2 regions of the Lichenicola cladoniae genome follow, and region 2 is predicted to be linked to the other one. Evidence: predicted binding sites of a transcription regulator. Region 2 holds the regulator's gene; the other holds the start of a gene.
What was found. The regulator LexA, encoded in region 2, represses DNA repair genes until DNA is damaged. The targets are predictions, from matches to a motif close to TGTTCTANNTANGTTC.

Region 1 (4,075 bases), 2.1 Mb from region 2:
GGTCGACGGTGCCGTCGCGCCCGGTCGTTTCATCAGGACGTAGCCCGATCGTTCGAGGTGCTGGACCAGCCGCTCGGCGGTAATGCGCGCCATGGCATCATCGGCATGGCGCACCCGTTTCCGGCCGTCGAAGCGCAGCGCGAATGAAAGGCTCTGCTCGATTTCCTCGTGGCTCGCGAGGCGCAGGTTGAGTTTGTCGTCGTCGCTCATCGCATCACGCACTCAAAAGAAGCCATGGAGAAACCAGGCGAGTTCGCCGGTCGCGGAATCAACGCCATCACCCTGGCGGAACAGCCAGAAGCGCCGTCCCTCCTGGTTCTCGACGATCCAGTAGTCACGCACCGCGATGAGTTCGGCCGAACGGCGCCACCACTCGCCGGTGATGCGCTCCGGACCGTCCGCGCGAACGATGCGATGCCGGATCCGGCGCCAGGTGAAGGCCTTCGGCGGGTGGTCCGGCATCATCGCCAGCGTCTCGACCGGTTCCGGCCGTTCGAGCAGCCGCACGGGTCTTGGCCAGCGGGACGCGACTGCCGTGGGCGGTGGCGGCGTGTAGACCGACACCGGCTGTTGCGAGCGCTCCGGCACCTCGCTTTCGATCGAGCGGAGCCGGTAGACCTTGTCGGGCCCCAGACGATTTACGAGCCGGTCGATCAGCTCCGACAGGTCGGCCTCTTCCGTCTCGCCCGGTGCCAGCCCGCCACCCCGTTGCGTGTAGGACAACGGCTCGACCAGCGGCAGCACCAGCCGCATCGCCTCGACGCCCGGACCGGGATCGACCTCCTCGACCCGCTCATCCAGCAGTCGCGCCAGGTGCCTGAGGTCGCGCACCGGCCGTGCGGTTCCGATACGCACCACCTGGCACGTGGCATCGATCCGCTCGAACACCAGGTCGAGCCGCCGGGCGCCTTCGCCACGCTGTTCCAGCAGCACGCAGGCTTCCCCGACCAGGACCAGGATCACGGCGACGAACGCTTCGGCCGTCGAGAGCGGCTCGACGAACGTTCTGCGCACCGTGATCGTCTCGGGTGGAAGCACCGGCTGTATCGGCTCGTGCACATGGCCGAGGGCCTGGTCCAGGCGGATCAGCAGACGGTTGCCGAACCGGCGCGCCAACGGTCCGCGCGGGGTGGCCACCAGTTGCCCGATCTGCTCGATGCCCAGCCGTCGCAGACCACTCGCGACCTCGCCGTCGATGCGGAGCGCTTCCACCGGCAGTCGCTCGAGGGCTGCTGCCTGGCTGCCCGGAGCCACTATGGTCACCGGAACAGTGCTGTAATGAGCCAACGCGTGCGCGGCGCCGGGCGTGTCCGCGATGGCGATCTTCCCGGTCAAGCCAGCCTGCCGCAGGTGCTCGGCCAACAGATCAAGCATCGGCTGCTCGCCGTCATGCAGATGCGTGCAGCCGGTGGCGTCGATCCAGATGGCATCCATCGGCGCCGCCGACGTCATCGGCGACAGACGCAGGCACCAGGCCGCCAGCCGCTCGAGTGCTGCGGCATCCTCGGCCTCTGTCGCGTCCACCACCGTCAGCCCGGGCACCATCGCCTGGGCGTGGGCCAACGGCATTCCTGCGTTCAGGCCGAGCTGGCGGGCTGCGCCGTCTGCGGCGGCGATCACCATGCGTCGGCCGTCGTGACCGCGGGTAACGAGCGGCACATCAGGCGGAAGCGCGGTGTAGCGATCCCGGCGCAGCCTGTCGGTCGGCCAGAATGGGAGCCAGAGCGAGATGACCCTGCGCATCGCAGCCCTCCACGATCCAGGTTGCAGGCTCCGCGCCACGGCAGCGGAGAAGTTCGAGTTTCCAGACAGGGCGTCCGACACCCTGGACATCCGGCGCATGCGGCAGTGGCGGTGGGGATGGAGCCCCGCTGATCCGCCAGCGACTGGAGGCGGCCGAGGGCGTGACCAGGGCCGGATCATTGAACTTGCGGCTGCGGCGGAGGACGAGGCCGAGCACGTCGGTCGCCTCTGCAGCCAGCTGCAGGCGCCGGGAGGTCACCAGATCCAGGCGCCCCTCGAGCTCGCAGACGACACCTGCCAGGTCGGGATGGCGAAGGCCCTCCTCCATGGCCTGGAGAGCATTCTGCCGCGCGTGAACCAGGACCAGCCGTCCCGGATCGAGACCCGCCTGGGTCAGGCCCTCGGAGAACAGGTCATGCTTGCCGTGGATCCACAGCACCGGACCCGGACACCGTGCGAGCAGGCCCGCAGCGAACAGGGCAGGCGCTGCGCCATGCTCCACCTCCGGACCGGCTCCAGCCACCTCGTGGATCGCCCCAAGGGCCAGGCCACCCCCGGGTAGATGCCGATCGATCGGTGCAAGCTCGAAAGGCAGGAACGCAGCCGCATGCCGTTGGGCCGCCCCGCGTTCGAGGGCTGCCACCTCTGCCCGGAGGGTCATGATCCTTGTCGTCTGCATGTTCCCCCTCCTGCCCGATGCCGCTCCGATAGGGGAACGTATAGTGAACATGGCCGGTTGTGGAAGGCTGATTCAGCACCTTGGGTGCTACTATTCCGGGAAGCCTAGGCGGATCAGCGCTCTAGGTTGTGGAGCGGAACTCGATCCTCAGGATTGTCCCTAAGCGACCCGTTGGTCTCAGGAAACGGGATCGTCCGGTTCGTTTTTCATCAGGTACGCGTCATGAAGTTTGAGGTCGAGCAACCGGCCTGTCGTATGAAGCCAACCGTTTCAGGACCATCGGCTGTTCGCCTCGAGTCCGGACTCCGGCGCGGCTGATAACCCTGGATGGAATCGGCTGCGCAACGAGACGTTCCGGTTGGATGGCAAGATCATCAGCTTCGCGTCGGCCTGCGACAGACTACATCCCTGCATACGGAGCGGTCCGCGGTGCACTGCCGGACATTCAGGCGCCGCAACTGGCGACCGTGGTTGAAGAGGCCCGGCAGGGGGCGAGTGGCTGTTGGCAATTTTTCAACCAGTCAATCAGGATAGTTTTTTTCGCAGTTGATACGGCAGTGATGCAGATTGCACGGGACACCGGTAGATAGTGGGGACCGATTTAACGATGCGTAATAGTGCTCGTTGGCCTTTGCTGTTTCTGGCCATTGTCGCCTGTACCGGTGCAGCACCTGCAAATTGTCCGTCCAGCCTCATCGAGGCGGGGAGCGACCATACCCTTGTGAACGCATCGTTGTATGATGGTCCACCTGATCAGATGGCCGATCTGATACCGGTCCCTGCAGGTTCAGTTGATCGCTGGAGTCTCGACGGCGTTGACCCGTTCCTGGTGTGTAAATTCCAGGGAATCATGAAGGTCGTCACACTTCACGTCGTTGGTGCGAAGGTCTGCGAAGCAGGGCAAAAGCCGTTCCAGGCATACTGCAAGCGATAGAGCCTGCATATTACAGCAAATCGTGCGGCGAGTACGTCCGCCGGTCGCCCTCGACCCTAACTCATTGACTTCGAGCATTTTTCAGCAGTGGCACCATGCCAAAGTTGCAAGATCCTGCGTATCGGTATACTCGTCATACCAGCAGCATGTTATCGCTGCGGACGTTTGAGGAGAAGCTGCGTGACGACGATCGCTTTGTTCGGGGCCGGCGGGAAGATGGGCTATCGTTTGTCCAGCAACCTGAAGGGCTCCACCTTCGACGTGCGCCATGTCGAGCTCGGTGAAGCCGGCCGGGCGCGCCTCAGTTCCGGCCTCGGCATCGAGTGCATGCCGGCAGACACCGCCCTCGATGGCGCGGACGTGGTGATCCTCGCCGTTCCCGATACGCTGATCGGACGGGTTGCCGCCTCCATCATCGACAAGCTGAAGCCCGGCACGATGGTCGTCGCACTTGACGCAGCCGCGCCGTTCGCCGGACACCTGCCGAAGCGCGACGATCTCACCTATTTCGTCACCCATCCGTGCCATCCGCCGGTGTTCAACGACGAGACCGATCCTGTCGCCAAGCGCGACTTCTTCGGTGGTGTGCATGCCAAGCAGCACATCGTCAGCGCGCTGATGCAGGGGCCGGATAGCGCCTATACGCTCGGCGAGGACATCGCCAAGGTGATCTGGGCGCCGGTCATGCGGTCGCATCGCGTCACCGTCGACCAGATGGC
Region 2 (4,075 bases):
GGGCAGCTACCCTGCCTGTGAGAAGACACAGTAGAAGGGGGCGGATAAGGCTTCGACCGGCAGCTTTCCCGGAAGGATTCGAGCGCGATGTTGAGTGTCGACGAGGCAAGACGCCGGATCCTCGAAGATTTGCGCCCTTTGCCGGCCGAGATCGTTTCGATCCTGGACGCCTGGGGACGGGTCGCCGCGGCTCCGTTACTGGCTCGGCTCAACAACCCGCCGAACGACATTTCGGCGATGGATGGTTATGCGGTCCGTAGTGCCGATACCGTCCCGGGCTCGTTCCTGAGCCTGACTGGCGAGGCCCCGGCAGGACATCCGTTTGCGGGAACCGTCGGCCCTGGCGAGTGCGTCAGGCTGTTTACCGGCAGCGTCATGCCAGACGGTGCGGATTGCGTGCTGATCCAGGAGAATGCCGAGCGCCGGGAGCAGCAGGTCGAGGTCCGGGAGGCGGTGACGCCGGCGCGTCACATTCGCCGCCAGGGACAGGATTTTTTGGTTGGCGACGTGCTGGTTCCCGCCGGGCGGCGCCTCGGTGCCCGAGATGTCGGCGTTGCCGCCGCCGGAAACCATGCCTGGGCCACGGTGCATCGGCGGCCGCGAATCGCACTGCTGGCTACCGGCGACGAGCTGGCGCTGCCCGGCGAGCCGATCCCCCCCGGCGGTGTCACCAACTCGAACACGCCGATGCTGGCGGCCCTGGTCCGTGCTGCGGGCGGCGATCCGGTGCTGCTGCCGCTGGTCAGGGATGATGCCGACGCGATAGCCCGCGCGACCGATGGGCTGGCCGGCATGGACATGCTGGTGACGATCGGGGGCGCCAGCGTCGGCGATTACGACCTGGTGCAGACCGCGCTCGCCACGCGTGGGCTCCAGGTCGATTTCTGGAAGATCGCGATGCGGCCCGGCAAGCCGTTGATGCATGGTCATATCGGGGCGGGAGATACACGGATCCCGGTGCTGGGACTGCCCGGGAACCCGGTATCGGCGCTTGTGTGCAGCCTGCTGTTCCTGATCCCGGCCCTGCAGGCGCTGTCGGGTGAGACCGTCTTCGATCCGGCCGGCGGCCTGGAACGCGAGCATGCCAGCCTGGCCACGCCGCTCGAGGCGAACGATCAACGGGCGGACCATCTGCGGGCGTCGCTGACCAGGGCCGCCAACGGCGCGTTCGTCGTGACACCGTTTTCTCGCCAGGACTCCGGCATGCTCCGCCGGCTGGCCGATTGCGAGGCGCTGATCCTGCGCGCACCACATGCACCGGCTGCGGCTGCCGGAACTGACGTCGAGATCCTGCGGCTCGACCGACTTGGCATCTAATGCATTGACCTAACACACTTGACCTGTGTGGAAGAACCAACCTAGAACGGTTGGAGTTGCCGCTTTGTTCTATGCGCTCGCGAACTGGTGCGGGACGGGGCATGCATGGCGGACGGAGACACCACGATGCTCACGCGCAAGCAGCACGAGTTGCTCGGCTTCATCGACCGGCACCTCAAGGAGACCGGGTTCTCGCCGAGCTTCGACGAGATGAAGGACGCGCTCAACCTGAAATCCAAATCCGGAATCCACCGGCTGATTTCGGCGCTCGAGGAGCGCGGTTTCCTGAGCCGGCGGCACCATCGGGCCCGCGCACTGGAAGTGCTTCGCCTGCCCGAAACAGGCGGCCGGGACGGGATCACGGTGTTCCTGCCGGAGCAGGACCTGACTGGACTTGCGCTTGACGCTGGCGGTGCGGTGCCGGCTCCGCTCGAGGAGCAGCCGGGCTTTGCGCCCAACGTCATCAAGGGCGATTTCAGCCAGAGGCTTCCCGGAGTGCGAGCGGCGCCAGGAGTGGGTGCAGTCCAGCTTCCACTCTATGGACGGATCGCGGCCGGACTGCCGATCGAGGCCCTCCGTGATACCGGGATGCATGTCGAAGTGCCGCTGGCGTTGATCGGCAGCGGCGAGCACTACGCCCTCGAAGTTGCCGGTGACTCGATGATCGAAGCAGGCATTCTGGACGGCGACACCGTCATCATCCGCCGGTCCGACAGCGCCGATAACGGCCAGATCGTCGTGGCCTTGATCGACGACGCTGAGGTGACATTGAAGCGGCTCCGCCAGCGCGGCAATGCGGTGGCGCTGGAGCCGGCGAATGCCCGGTACGAGACCCGTATCATTCCGTCCGACCGCGTCCGGGTTCAGGGCCGGTTGGTCGGGCTTCTGCGGCGCTATTAAATCCGGCTGCCGGCATGAGCCTGGACAGGCGGCCAATCGCCTCCGCGTCCAGGTGATCCTGTAGCGGGATCTCGGCGAGGATCCTGATCCCGCCATGGCGTTCGAGGGCGCTGCGGTTGCCGGGTGAAACCGGACCGTTGAGAACGACGCCGGCGATGGCGATGCCCCGGTGCCGAAGCGCCGCGATGCTCAGCAGCGTGTGGTTGATCGTCCCAAGCGTGCTCCGGGCGACCAGCACCACCGGAAGGCCGAACAGAGCAATCAGGTCGATCATCAAGAGCCCGCCCCCGACCGGCACCATCACTCCCCCTGCCCCTTCGACCACCAGCGGCCTCGTCCCGGCTTGTTCCGGCAGGTCGAGCCGGGTCGGGTCGAACACCACGTGCGCGACGGCAGCCGCGTCCTCGGGCGACAGGGCGGCGCCAAGCGCCAGTGCGGGCGGATGCAGACGCGCCTGATCGATCCCGGTCAGCCTAGCCACCGTTTCGCTATCGCCGGGTTCCTCGTCGAGCCCGGTCTGCATCGGTTTCCAGTAGTCGGCGTCCCAGGCTTTAACCAGGCAGGCCGCCACCAGCGTCTTGCCTACTCCGGTGTCGGTCCCGGTCACGAATACGCCGCGCCGAGGGGCTTGCAGGATGGTGCCGTAGGCGACCCAATAGGAGGCGGTGCTCGCGTGGTCGGCCTCGAAACGGCGCAGCACGCGCCGCATCGAGCCTGGCCCGAGCGGCCGACTCCCGGCGGATGGCTGGTGCGCCCCGATGCCGCGCAGGGCGCGAACGAATGCGAGCCCGGTGGGATGGCCGATCGCAACGGTTTCCGTATTCCATCGACCGCCGCACGCCCGAAGCAGCCGGTCCGCCTGGGGATACTCGGGACCGCTATCCACCAGCCCCTCGCTGCGATGCGCATCGCGCCATTCCGACAGGCTGCCGGCGACCAGGGTCGAGAGATGCAGATGTCCACCCGGTGCAAGCAGTCGCGTCAGCTGCAGGATCGCGCCGGCCGGATCGGCGAACCACTGGAGCGCCAGGCTCGAGCAGATCAGGTCGAAGCCCCCGGCCACTGCCGGAAATGCCCCGTCCATCGCCAGCATCAGCAGCCGGGGATCATCGCCCATCCCATTACTACAGGCCTGAAGCATCGCTGGGGCCAGATCGGTGGCGACGATCAGGGAGTCGGGCAGAAGTCTGCGCAGCGCCTGTGTCAGCAGGCCGGTGCCACAGCCGATTTCGAGGACCCGCAGGGGACCCATCGACCGGGTGCGAGCAAGCTCCCCGGCGATGCGCAACGCCAGCCGTCCGGCGACCAGTCGCTGGAGCGTGGCGTTCGACTCGTAGGTCGTCGCCGCACGCCCGAAGCTGCGGCCGATCATGCGGCTCCGATTCATGCCCGCGCGAATTTCATCAGCTGTCCGGCGCACCAGTCCGGATGGGTGAGTGGCAGAAGATGACCGGCGGCTTCGTTCCAAAGGATCGTGCTCCGGTCGAAGCTGGCAACCGTCATCGTGGGTGAGACGATCGGATCGAGGCGCCCGGCCAGAGCCAATAGCTTAAGGTCCGCCGCCGCCGCGCGTGCGTCACGATCCCGCAATGCATGGAGGCCCTGCTCCAGACGATCCGGCCTCGGTGCGCCGGAAAACCCGCCGTCGGTTCCGCACCGGACCCGGAAGGCGGTGACGGTCCCGACCGGATCCGCCGCAAGCCGCAGCAGCATCCGATCGAGCACGCGCATCGGCACCCCGGACGCGAAGTCCGGTGCCTGGCTGAACCGGCTGAAGCCGTTGATGGCAATCAACCCGATACAGCCCGCCGGACGGTCGCCTAAGAGGTCGAGCGTGCCCGCCGAGTGGCCGACCCCA

Region 1: the regulator LexA is predicted to act here: its motif matches at 2,457-2,472, upstream of HN018_RS21565 (ImuA family protein).

What each region holds. Positions count from the first base shown of each region.
Region 1 is NZ_CP053708.1:4,745,045-4,749,119, forward strand. It holds gene HN018_RS21555 (hypothetical protein) at 1-210, opposite strand, end outside; gene HN018_RS21560 (Y-family DNA polymerase) at 223-1,743, opposite strand; gene HN018_RS21565 (ImuA family protein) at 1,661-2,422, opposite strand; gene HN018_RS21570 (STY0301 family protein) at 3,030-3,356, shown strand; gene HN018_RS21575 (phosphogluconate dehydrogenase C-terminal domain-containing protein) at 3,537-4,075, shown strand, end outside.
Region 2 is NZ_CP053708.1:2,079,846-2,083,920, reverse strand. It holds gene HN018_RS09635 (molybdopterin molybdotransferase MoeA) at 88-1,317, shown strand; gene lexA (transcriptional repressor LexA) at 1,444-2,217, shown strand; gene bioD (dethiobiotin synthase) at 2,156-3,589, opposite strand; gene HN018_RS09620 (alpha/beta hydrolase) at 3,601-4,075, opposite strand, start outside.